DNA from 3 places in the Pelomonas sp. SE-A7 genome. Region 3 is predicted to be linked to each of the others. Evidence: predicted binding sites of a transcription regulator. Region 3 holds the regulator's gene; each other region holds the start of a gene.
The links. The regulator sigma-54, encoded in region 3, starts transcription at its own class of promoters, with help from an activator protein. The targets are predictions, from matches to a motif close to TGGCANGNAANCTGCTTT.

Region 1 (4,052 bases), 450 kb from region 3:
TGTTCAGGATACAACCTCAGCTCGCGCATTGAAAGCCGTCGAAATTATCAATAGAACTCAGGGTCGCGATTTGTATAGGTTCATGAAGGCAATGGTAAGGGCGAAAGTTGTCGACTCGAAGATTGCCAAGACCGGATCCGGCGGAAGCTCCGCTGCATACTCTTTGGGGCTCGAGGAAGGTCCGGACCCTACCGATCCAATCTATTCGCATGAGTATGACTATTGGGTGGATGACCTGCTTGCTTATTATGTGCCGCAAGAAGATATTCCATCATTGCTGGTTTGTCAAACTCCTATTTCGTGTGCAATATGTCTGGGCGCCTGCCGATACATTACCAATCAAGCTCGGGCCGAGTGTGATGCGCTGTGGGGCGATGATAAGACGCGATGCCTAATTAACTCTGGGCGCGATGAATTGATTTGCGGCTTGGCATGTCTATAGTGGATTTTGGCGCTGCTGGCCAAATGGTCTCAAGGCGCGACGAGGTGCCCGGGAGTTCAAACAAGGGCGTTGCGTTGGTGCGTCGAGGTCTGAACGGTGTGCTGCGCTTGCCCTGAAGGCTAGGTCGGTATTGCGAGACTTTGATGGGCACAGCCCTCACTGCGCCCGCGCAGAAGGTCGACGAACCCACGGTGTCGGCGATCGGGCGGCAGGCGACGGCCCGCAGTCCGGCGGCACGGCACCGCATCAGCTCGACGAAAGGCAGGGCACGCGCGAGGTGCGCGAGGCGGCCCAGGTTTTCAATGGCATGGCCCGTCAGCTGCGCCAGCAATTCACGCAGCGGGCCCTGATGGTCAGCGCCATCTCGCATGACCTGCGCACGCCGCTGACCCGGCTGCGCATGCGGCTGGAAACCCTGGGCCTCACGGGTGATCCGCTGGAGAAGTCGGTGACCGACATCCGCGAGATCAATGCCTTGATCGACACCGTGCTCGAAGTATTCCGCGGCGACAGCGGTGCCGCCGAGCCGGCCCAGGCCTGCGATGTGGCCGCGCTGCTGCAGTCGCTGTGCGACGACCTGGCGGAGCAGGGCCTGAAGGTGACTTGCGCGGCCGGTGGCGAAGCGCTGATCCGCTCCATCCGGCCTCAGGCCTTGCGTCGCGTGCTGGGCAACCTGATAGGCAATGCGCTGCGCTGCGCTATGCGGGCAGTGCCGAGGTGGGCTTGCAGCGCGAGCCGCGTGGCCTCGGCTTCATCATCACCATCGAAGACCGCGGGCCGGGCATTCCGGTCGACAAGCTGGAGTCGGTGTTCGAGCCCTTCTACCGCGTGGAGGCTTCACGCAACCGGCATACCGGCGGCATGGGCCTGGGGCTCTACATCGCCAGGGACCTGACGCAGCGCATGGGCGGCACGCTGGTGCTGCGGCCTCGCGAGGGCGGGGGACTGAGGGCGGAGCTGCGACTGTCCTGAGGCCTGTGTCCAGCCTAGCGGGACCCCGTCAGCGGCGCAGCGTGTCGCCGATGGAATGCAAAAGGCCGACAACCCTAGGGCGTCGGCCTCGAAGGGCGCCCCGCATTGGCGGAGGCGCGCTCAGGTCTTGATCAACAAGAGCTCAGCGACGGCGGCGTGCCACCAGGCCTGCCAGGCCCAGGCCGACCAGCGCCAGGCTGGCCGGCTCCGGCACATGGTTCTCGCCGCTGCCGGTGTCGAACGCGATCTCATTGAGGTTGATGTAGGTGTCTTGGTGCGCAGAATCGAAGACGACGCGCACATAGCGGCCGGTTGCATCCGTCAGGTCGAACACCTGATGCGGCGTGCCGATGTCGTAGGACAGCAAGTTGTTGTCGTTGTTGCCGTACATGGCGTTGAACGCACCCAGCGAGCTGCTGACGGCGAAATCGGCGGTGTCGGAGATCAGCAGGTGGAAGGCATCGACGCCCTGGTAGTCGTGGTCGTTCCACATCGCCAGCCGTGCGAGGGTGTAGGAAGCACCCAAGTCGATGTCGACGACGGCACCGGCAAAGGCAAAGTAGCCTGCCGGGAACAGCGGCCACGTCGACGAGCCCAGTGCGGTCGGCGACGAAGCCAGGTAGGTGTCGAAGTCGGTCACGCCGTTGACGTAGTTGCTGGACAGGCCGGACTGGTCCACCAGCAGGCTGGCGACCAGACCGCAGCAGGCCGACGCCGACGACGCGATCACGGTTCCAGATCGAATGGCGCCAGCCGACGCTCCAGCCGTCAGGCCAGCCAATGCAAGCGCCGCGATTGCGGCGCGAAGGGCTTTGATGTTCATGGACGATCTCCAGGTCGTTACACGCAATCCCTTGCCGTTGAGCAAGGGGCTCAGGTTCCGAGCCAGGGTCGAAGCAAATGTGGTGCCAACAAGAAAAATCCATTGCTTTCAAGGACTTGAAGACCGGACGGCAAGGCGGTGCTGCCGGCATGTAAAGCACCTCGACAAGAGCCGGCGGCGGGGCCGAACGCATCTGTCCGGCAGGTGGCTCGGGCTCGGGGCTCGCTGAGGACGCCGCTCAGCCTGTTTCGGCGGCCTGTTGGGCGATTGCCGTCGGGTTCCGTTACAGATGCGCACGAAACCTCAGCTATGTCCTTGATTCCATTGGGTGGCACGGTGATTGCTGACGATTCGGGTTTTTCGCCCTGAGGTGCTCATGAGATTGATTCGAGGCTTGATTGCAAGCGTTTTGATGGCCGGTGCTTCGTTGGCCGCCGTGGCAGGACCCGTGACCGCCAAGGTGGTCTTCGATCTGAACAGCCAGATCAGCGGCACCACCTGGAAACAACCCGCGAACTTCACCGACCTGGTGTCGGCCGTGACCGTCAACGACCTGGATCTGGTGACGATCTCGATCTCCTTCCTGCCCGGCCAAGCGCTGCGCTGGAACGGCCAGGGCAGCATCGAGGCATGGCTGGGCGTGGACACCGTCTCGTCGTTCGGCACCTCGCAAGGTTCGCTGACCTTCACCGGCCTGCAGAGCGGTCCGGCCTGGTCGGCCGCCATCGCAGACAGCAGCAGCTGCTGCGCGCATCTCGGCATCACCCAGCGACTTTTCGGCGACGGTGTCACGCGCGAGTTCACCGGTCTCGACATCGGCTTCAAGGCAGATTTCTACGACAACAAGAGCCACACGTTCTCCCAGATCGGCTGGACGGCGCTCTTCCAGGGCAACGGCTTGGAAGTTCGTCAGGTGGCAGTCGTTGACCAGTCGGTGCCGGAACCGGGCATGCTGGCGCTGGTCGGCCTTGGCCTGGCTGGGCTGGCCGTCGCGCGACGTCGCCAGTCCTGAGCGATTCGGCGCACCGGGCCTGCGGCTCGGTGCGGCCTGCGCCGTCAAGCCCTTGGCCCGGGCGTCCAGGCGCCGCGCCTAGAACAGGTCGCCGGTCACCGGCCCAGGCTCGTCCGGCAGCGGTGGGTCCTTGGGCCTGGCCCGGCTCCTGCGGGCCTTGATCGCGCGGGCCGCCGGGTCGGTGGCGGCATCGCGCCAGGCGTCCTCGAACAGGTCCGGCTCGTTCTGCCAGGACTTGGGCTCGGCCAGCGGCTTCCAGGCCAGGGGATCGGGCTGCGATTCCAGCAGCTCGGCCGGATAGGGCCGGATCAGGCGCTCCGCCAGCTCGTTCGTGCCGAACAGCCAGTCGTCGTAATCGGACCGGAACAGGATCACCGGCATGCGTTTCTCGTCGGCGGGAGGATGCAGCTTGCCGAAGATGCCGTGGCCGTCGGCATTCACGGTCAACATGGTGAATGACAGCACCTCGGTGCCCTGCGGGTCGAACCACAGTCCCCACAGGCCAGCCACGCCCAGAGGTTCACCGGTGCGATGCCGGATCAGCCAGCGCACCGGCTCGCCGGTCTCGTAGCTGAACTCGTACAGCCATTCGACCGGCACGATGCAGCGGTGTCCGTAGGCCCAGGCCTTGCGAAACGCCGGCTTGGTCCGCATGGTCTCGGTGCGGCAGTTGTAGGTGTGCCGGCCGAAGGCCAGGTCCTGTGCCCATTCGGGCAAGAGACCGTAGCGGCCCAGAAAGCAGGCCCGCTCCTTGAGGTCGGCCTTGTGGTCGGGCCGCATCAGGAAAGGGGCGCCGACGCCGG
Region 2 (4,052 bases), on a different contig from region 3:
CCGGTGGGCCTGAACCTCTACGTGGCCTCGGGCATCACCAAGATGGGCATTTCGGAGCTGACCGTGGCCGTCTGGCCCTGGCTGCTGACCATGCTGGTCTTCCTGGGCGTGGTGACCTATGTGCCGCAGATCTCGCTGTGGCTGCCGCACCTGCTGCTGAAGTAGCGCGGCGCATCCCCTGGTCCGCAGGCCCGCTTCGGCGGGCCTTTTTCATGGGGCGGCGGTGCGATGATGCGGGACCCAAGCAAACCCACCAGGCCCTGTCCATGCGCCAGCTACTCCTCGCCAGTCTGTCCTTTCTTGCGTTCGCTTCGGCCCAGGCGGCCGAGCCGGTCACCACGGCCTCGGGCCTGGTCTACCAGGAGATCGTCGCCGGCACCGGCGAAAGCCCCAAGGCGACGGACAAGGTCAAGGTCCACTACGTCGGCCGCTTCCTGGACGGCCGCGAGTTCGACAGCTCGGTGGCCCGCGGCCAGCCCATGGACCTGCCGCTCAACCGCGTGATCAAGTGCTGGACCGAGGGTGTGCAGTTGATGAAGGTCGGCGGCAAGGCCAAGCTGCATTGCCCGGCGGCCCTGGCCTATGGCGAGAAGGGCGCCGGCGGCGGCTTCATCCCGCCGAACACGCCGCTGAACTTCGAGATCGAGCTGATTGCCATCGTCGCGCCCTGAGGCGCAAGGGCTGCTGGGCACAGTTCTTGCGCCGCCCCGGCCAAGATGTCCCATGCCCCCGAATTCCCGCCGTCCAGCCTCCGTGTCCTGCTGATAGACGACGGGGCGCACCGCATTGCGCTGATACGCGACGAGCTGACCCGCCTGGGCTGCGAGGTGCTGGGCGTGGTCGAGCAGGCCACCCTGATCCACGACTGCGTGCAGCGGCTGAAGCCCGACGTGGTCATCGTCGACAGCGAATCGCCGACCCGCGACACGGTGGAGATGCTGGCCACGGTCTCCGAGACGCTGCCGCGGCCGGTGGTGATGTTCTCCGAGGACGGTGACGGCGAGACCATGCGCCGCGCGCTGCGCGCCGGGGTCAGTGCCTATGTGGTGGACGGCCTGCGCGCGGAGCGCCTGGCGCCGGTGCTGCAGGTGGCGATTGCCCGCTTCGAGCAGGACCTGGCGCTGCGCCAGGAACTGGGCCGCGCCCAGGCCCAGCTGGCCGGCCGCAAGAGCGTGGAAAAGGCCAAGGGCATCCTGATGAGCGAGCAGGGCCTGGACGAGGACGCAGCCTACAAGCGCCTGCGCAAGCTGGCCATGGACCGCGGCGAGCCGCTGGCCGCCGTGGCCGAGCGCGTGATCGAGGCCCACCAGCTGCTGCGTCCGTCCTGATTGATGCTGCGGTGCACCAAACTGGCGCGGCCTTGCCGGCGAACGGTGCGCCAAACCGTTCCAACCCCGCCAAACCTCCCCGAAAACCGCTGGCACGCTTTCTGCTGAACTGAAAGTGACGGGCCCACAACGGCGTGGGCCTCTCTGGAATCGAACAAGGACAAAGGCGTCCGACCGATGGAGACAGGCTGAATGGCTTGTCTGCGGTCGCGACGCCTTTGTCCTTTTCTGCTTGGAGATTGCTGCCATGAATCAAACGACTGCGAAGCCCACGCACCGCAAGGAGGGTCTGATGAGCGAGGAACGCCGCACTTTGCTGGCCGGCGCGGCCGGCGCTGCCTTGGGAAGTCTGGCGATGCCCGGGGCCTGGGCCGCCGGTTCGGACAAGCCCGAGAAGGAGGAGGTACGCATCGGTTTCATTCCGCTGACCGACTGCGCCTCGGTGGTGATGGCTTCGGTGCTGGGTTTCGACAAGAAGTACGGCATCAAGATCATCCCGACCAAGGAAGCTTCCTGGGCCGGCGTGCGCGACAAGCTGGTCAACGGCGAGCTGGACATGGCCCATGTGCTCTACGGCCTGATCTACGGCGTGCACCTTGGCATCGCCGGTCCCAAGAAGGACATGGCCGTGCTGATGACCCTGAACAACAACGGTCAGGCGATCACGCTGTCCAAGAAGCTGGCCGACAAGGGCGCGGTGGACGGCGGTTCGCTGGCCAAGCTGATGGGCGCGGAGAAGCGCGAATACACCTTCGCCCAGACCTTCCCGACCGGCACCCATGCGATGTGGCTGTACTACTGGCTGGCCAGCTTCGGGCTCAACCCCATGAAGGACGCCAAGGTCATCACCGTGCCGCCGCCGCAGATGGTGGCGAACATGCGCGTCGGCAACATGGACGGCTACTGCGTCGGCGAGCCCTGGGGCCACCGCGCCATCATGGACGGCATAGGCATCACGGCGGTGACCACGCAGGACATCTGGAAGGACCATCCCGAGAAGGTGCTGGGCACGACCGGCGAGTTCGCCAAGAAGTACCCCAACACCGCGCGGGCCGTGATCATGGCCGTGATGGAGGCCAGCCGCTGGATCGATGCCGGCCTGCAGAACAAGCTGAAGATGGCCGACACCATCGCCGACAAGTCCTACGTCAACACCAGCGCCGACGCGATCAACCAGCGCATCCTGGGCCGCTACCAGAACGGCCTGGGCAAGACCTGGGACGACCCCAACCACATGAAGTTCTTCGCCGACGGCGCGGTGAACTTCCCCTACCTGTCGGACGGCATGTGGTTCCTGACCCAGCACAAGCGCTGGGGCCTGATCAAGGAGCACCCGGACTACCTGGGCGTGGCCAAGCAGATCAACCAGGTCGATCTCTACAGGCAGGCGGCTGCGCAGCTCAAGGTCAGCGTGCCCAAGGACGCGATGCGCTCCAGCAAGCTGATAGATGGCGTGGTGTGGGACGGCAAGGATCCGGCCAAGTACGCCGATTCGTTCAAGGTCAAGGCCTGAGGAGTTCAGCATGGTCTCCGCAGTCTTTCATTCACCGCGCGAAGTGAGCGTCGTCGACGAGCCGGTGGCGCCTGCCGCCAAGCCCCGCGTGGCCGCCACGGCAGCGCCCGCGCTTCCGAAGAAGCCGCGCACGCCGATCGACTGGCGCGCCTTCTGGATGCGCGTCCTGCCACCCATCCTCGGCCTGGCCTTGCTGGTGGGCGTCTGGGGTCTGCTGACGCAAAAGGGCGGCAGCTTTCCCACGCCCGTTCAAACCTTCGATGCCGCCGTCAAGCTGTTTGCCGACCCGTTCTACAGCAAGGGACCGAACGACCAGGGCATAGGCTGGAACATCCTCAACTCGCTGCAGCGCGTGGGCCTGGGCTTCGGCCTGGCGGCCCTGGTGGGCATCCCGCTGGGCTTCATCATCGGCCGCTTCGAGTTCGCGAGCCGCATGGTCTCTCCGCTGATCAGCCTCCTGAAGCCGGTGTCGCCGCTGGCCTGGCTGCCGATCGGCCTGCTGGTGTTCAAGAGCGCCAACCCGGCGGCGATCTGGACCATCTTCATCTGCTCGATCTGGCCCATGGTCGTGAACACCGCGGTGGGCGTGCAGCGTGTGCCGCAGGACTACCTGAACGTGGCCCGCGTGCTCAAGCTCAGCGAATGGAAGGTGATCACGCGCATCCTGTTCCCGGCCGTCCTGCCCTATCTGCTGACCGGCGTGCGCCTGTCGGTGGGCACGGCCTGGCTGGTGATCGTGGCGGCCGAGATGCTGACAGGCGGCGTCGGCATCGGCTTCTGGGTCTGGGACGAGTGGAACAATCTCAACGTTCAGCACATCATCATCGCCATCTTCGTGATCGGCATCGTCGGCCTGGCCCTGGAGCAGCTGCTGATGCTCGTGGCCAAGCGCTTCAGCTTCAGCGAGGACTAAAGACCATGAGCACGACGAACAATGGCAGCAAACCCTTCGTGCTGGTGCAGGACGCCGAGATGGTGTTCACGAGCCGCAAGGGCCGGTTCCATGCGCTGCGCGAGATCAACCTCGAGGTGCAGCGCGGCGAGTTCATCACCCTGATCGGCCATTCGGGCTGTGGCAAGTCCACGCTCCTGAACCTGATCGCCGGCCTCCTGAGGCCCACGAGCGGCGGCCTGATCTGCGACGGCCGCGAGATTGCGGAGCCCGGCCCGGAGCGGGCCGTCGTGTTCCAGAACCATTCGCTGCTGCCCTG
Region 3 (4,052 bases):
TCGAGGGTTTCGCCGACCAGATCGACTACGACGGCAAGGCCGAGACCGTGCGCTTCACAGGCAATGCCGTGCTGCGCCAGCTGCGCAACGGCCAGGTGTTCTCGGAAACCGTGGGCAGCGAGTTCGTCTACGACAACCGCAAGGAAGAATTCCTGACCAAGGGCGGCGCCCATGAGCGCAGCCCCAACGGCCGGGTCCGCCATGTGTTCACGCCTAGGCTCGCCGCCGAGGCCGCTGCGTCGGCCGCCAGCAGCCCGGCCGTGCCGCTGAAACCCAGCAGCACCCTGCAGACCGCTCCGCGCAAGCCCCAATGAGCCTGGAGCAAGCCATGACCGCCGGCCAGCCCAGCCGGCTCGAAGCCGAGGGCCTGCAGAAGACCTACGGCGTGCGCCGCGTGGTCAAGAACGTGCATCTGGCCGTGGACAGCGGCGAGGTCGTCGGCCTGCTGGGGCCCAACGGCGCCGGCAAGACCACCAGCTTCTACATGATCGTGGGCCTGGTGCGCGCCGATGCCGGCGAGATCCGCCTGGACGGCGAAGCGCTGGAGCGCCTGCCCATCCACCGCCGCTCGCGCCTGGGCCTGTCCTACCTGCCACAGGAAGCCTCGATCTTCCGCAAGCTGACGGTGGAGGAGAACATCCGCGCCGTGCTGGAGCTGCAGCAGGACGAGAACGGCAAGCCCTGGACCAAGGCCCGCACCAACGAGATGCTGGACAGCCTCTTGCACGAGCTGTCGATAGAGAAGCTGCGCGACAGCCCGGCGCCGGCCCTGTCCGGTGGCGAGCGGCGGCGCGTCGAGATCGCCCGCGCCCTGGCCACGCAGCCGCGCTTCATCCTGCTGGACGAGCCCTTCGCCGGTGTGGACCCGATCGCGGTGCTGGAGATCCAGCGCATCATCGGCTTCCTGAAGGCGCGCGGCATAGGCGTGCTGATCACCGACCACAACGTCCGCGAGACCCTGGGCATCTGCGACCGCGCCTACATCATCAGCGAGGGCGAGGTGCTGGCCGAAGGCACGCCGGACGAGCTGGTCGCCAATGCCGACGTCCGCAAGGTCTATCTCGGCGAACACTTCCGGATGTAAGGCCGATGGCGCTGCACTGAGATGAAGCCCACCTTACAGGTCCGCCTCAGTCAGCACCTGGCGCTGACGCCCCAGTTGCAGCAGTCGATCCGGCTGCTGCAGCTGTCGACGCTGGAGCTGCACCAGGAGGTGGAGCAGATGCTGGCGCAGAACCCGCTGCTGGAGGCCGACGAGGAGTTCGGCAATGCCGTCACCGCGCCCGAGCTGAGCGAGATCCGCGGCAATGCCGCCGACGAGCCCGATGCCTCGCCCGCCGGTGAAGGCGAGACCAGCGCCGAGATCAAGGCCGAGGACTTCGGCACCACCGAGCGCGACGACTGGGAGAACGGCACCGAGGGCGACGACTTCGACGGCATCCGCGAAACCCCCGGCAGCAGCGCTCCCGCGGGCGACGACGACGGCGAGCGGCCCGAGTCCGAAGGGCCCGGCATCAGCCTGCAGGATCACCTCAAGCAGCAGATGGCCGGCATGTCGCTGAGCGAGGAAGACCGCGCCGCGCTGTTCGTGCTGATCGAATCGCTGGACGAGGACGGCTACCTGGCCGACCCGCTGGAAGAGATCGCCGCCGCCCTGGCCGGCGAGGCGGCCGACGCCGAGGAACTGGACGAGCTGCTGGACCGGCTCAAGGTGGCCCAGCGCTGGCTGCAGAGCATGGAGCCCACCGGCGTCGGTGCCCGCGACCTGTCGGAATGCCTGCTGCTGCAGCTGCGCGCCCGGCCGCGCAGCCAGGTGCAGGTTGTCGCCATCCTGATCTGCAAGAGCCTGCTTGAACACCTCGCCAGGCGCGACCTGCGCAAGCTGATGGCCCTGACCGGCGCCGACGAGCAGCTGCTGCGCGAGGCGCAGGCCCTGATCCAGAGCCTGGAACCCAAGCCGGGCCGGCAGTTCGCGCGGGGCGAGGCGGCGGCCGTCGTGCCCGATGTGATCGTGGTGAAGAGCGGCCGCGGCTTCAAGGTCATGCTCAACCCCGAGGTCGCGCCCAAGCTGCGCATCAACGAGCTCTATGCGCAGGCGCTGCGCCAGACCCGCGGCGGCATCAGTAACAGCCCGCTCGGCGGCCAGCTGCAGGAGGCGCGCTGGTTCATCAAGAACATCCAGCAGCGCTTCGACACCATCCTGCGGGTCTCGCAGGCCATCGTCGAGCGCCAGAAGGGCTTCTTCCAGCATGGCGCGCTGGCGATGAAGCCGCTGGTGCTTAGAGAAATAGCCGACGAGCTGGGCCTGCACGAATCCACCATCTCGCGCGTCACCACGGCCAAGTACATGGCTACGCTGCACGGCACCTTCGAGCTCAAGTACTTTTTCGGCTCGGGCCTCAACACCGAGGCCGGCGGCAATGCCTCCAGCACGGCGGTACGGGCACTGATCAAGCAATTCGTCGATGCCGAGGATCCGAACAAGCCGCTCTCGGACAGCTCGCTGTCGGAGATGCTGGAGGAGCAGGGCATCCAGGTGGCCCGCCGCACGGTGGCCAAGTACCGCGAGGCGCTGAAGATCGCGCCGGCCAATCTGCGCAAGGCGCTGTGAGCCGGGGCCTGGGGGACAATCGGCGCTTCTTTGCCTTGTCTCCTCTGGCCCGCCGATGTCCCGCCCCGAATCCCTAGAACTCTTTGTCTCCTGCCCCGGCGGTGTCGAACCGCTGCTGGAGGCCGAGCTGCGCGCCCTGTTCCCGCGCGGCCTGCTGGAGCCGCTGCGCGGCGGCGTGGCCGTGCACAAGGCGCCGGCCGAGGTGGTGCTGAGCATCAACCTGGAAAGCCGCCTGGCCCAGCGGGTGCTGGTCGAGCTGATCGAGGGCGGCTACCGGCATGAGGACGACCTCTATGCCCTGGCCCGCAAGGTCGACTGGACGCGCTGGATAGGCCCCAGCGAGACCATCAAGATCGACACCACGGCCCAGCGCTCGCCGCTGCGCAGCCTCAATTTCGCCACGCTGCGCATCAAGGACGCGATCTGCGACACGATCCGCGACGCGACCGGCGAGCGGCCCAGCGTGGACACCCGCGAGCCCGACCTGCCCGTGGTGCTGCACCTGAGTGAAGAGCGCGCCGCGCTCTACGTGGACACCTCGGGCGCGCCGCTGTTCAAGCGCGGCTGGCGCCTGGACAAGGGCGATGCCCCGCTGAAAGAGACGCTGGCCGCCGCCATGCTGGCGGCGGCCGGCTGGCAGGGCACGGCCGAGACCGGCGGCGCCCTGCACGACCCCTGCTGCGGCTCCGGCACCATTCCCATCGAGGCGGCCCAGATCGCCTGCGGCATCGCCCCCGGCCTGCAGCGCCGCTTCGCCTTCGAACGCCAGAAGCCCTTCGCCGCGCTGCGCGCCCGCTGGGCCGAGATGAAGCAGGCCGCAAAGGAACGCATCCATGCGCCGGCCGTGCCCATCTACGCCAGCGACGTGGCCTTCCGCATGGTCGACTTCGCCCGCCGCAATGCCGAGCGGGCCGGCGTGGCCCAGTACATCCAGTTCAACGGCGGCGATGCGCTGGAACGCCCGGCGCCCAAGCTGCCCGCGGGACTGGGCGGCACGCTGATGATGAACCCGCCCTATGGCGAACGGATCGAGGTGCGCGGCAAGGCCGCGGCCGTGCGCGATGCCTCGGGCTCGGAGCAGCGCGACGCAGACGACGACTTCTTCCCCCGCCTCGCCTCGCACTGGAAGCATGGCTACACCAGCAACGAGGCCGGCTGGACCGCCTGGATGCTGAGCCCGGACATGAAGCTGCCGAACAAGATGCGGCTCAAGGAATCGCGCCGCTTCCCGATGTGGAACGGCCCCATCGAATGCCGGCTGTTCCGCTTCGACCTGGTCAAGGGCTCGGCCCGCGAGAAGCGGGCCGAAGCCTCTTGAGCCTCAGCTCTTTTCGCTGAGGGCCAGCCAACCGAGCACGGCCAGCGGGGCCGTGTCGGCCCGCAAGATGCGCGGACCCAGCTGGGCCGCGACAAAGCCTTGCGCCCGCGCGGCCGCTTCCTC

Region 1: QT382_RS11100 (PEP-CTERM sorting domain-containing protein) is a predicted target of sigma-54. The motif match lies at 2,567-2,584, and genes of this name have one in related genera.
Region 2: QT382_RS17725 (CmpA/NrtA family ABC transporter substrate-binding protein) is a predicted target of sigma-54. The motif match lies at 1,419-1,436, and genes of this name have one in related genera.

Annotation. Positions count from the first base shown of each region.
Region 1 covers NZ_JAUASW010000001.1:2,442,624-2,446,675, reverse strand. The annotation lists gene QT382_RS11115 (hypothetical protein) at 1-442, shown strand, start outside; partial or broken gene QT382_RS21075 (histidine kinase dimerization/phospho-acceptor domain-containing protein) at 750-947, shown strand; gene QT382_RS21070 (ATP-binding protein) at 1,010-1,414, shown strand; gene QT382_RS11105 (PEP-CTERM sorting domain-containing protein) at 1,557-2,282, opposite strand; gene QT382_RS11100 (PEP-CTERM sorting domain-containing protein) at 2,686-3,249, shown strand; gene QT382_RS11095 (SOS response-associated peptidase) at 3,328-4,052, opposite strand, start outside.
Region 2 covers NZ_JAUASW010000002.1:824,791-828,842, reverse strand. The annotation lists gene QT382_RS17740 (TRAP transporter large permease) at 1-165, shown strand, start outside; gene QT382_RS17735 (FKBP-type peptidyl-prolyl cis-trans isomerase) at 267-671, shown strand; gene QT382_RS17730 (ANTAR domain-containing response regulator) at 717-1,328, shown strand; gene QT382_RS17725 (CmpA/NrtA family ABC transporter substrate-binding protein) at 1,621-2,841, shown strand; gene ntrB (nitrate ABC transporter permease) at 2,852-3,754, shown strand; gene QT382_RS17715 (ABC transporter ATP-binding protein) at 3,814-4,052, shown strand, end outside.
Region 3 covers NZ_JAUASW010000001.1:2,891,318-2,895,369, forward strand. The annotation lists gene lptA (lipopolysaccharide transport periplasmic protein LptA) at 1-314, shown strand, start outside; gene lptB (LPS export ABC transporter ATP-binding protein) at 329-1,084, shown strand; gene QT382_RS13050 (RNA polymerase factor sigma-54) at 1,106-2,611, shown strand; gene QT382_RS13055 (THUMP domain-containing class I SAM-dependent RNA methyltransferase) at 2,667-3,929, shown strand; gene QT382_RS13060 (16S rRNA (uracil(1498)-N(3))-methyltransferase) at 3,933-4,052, opposite strand, start outside.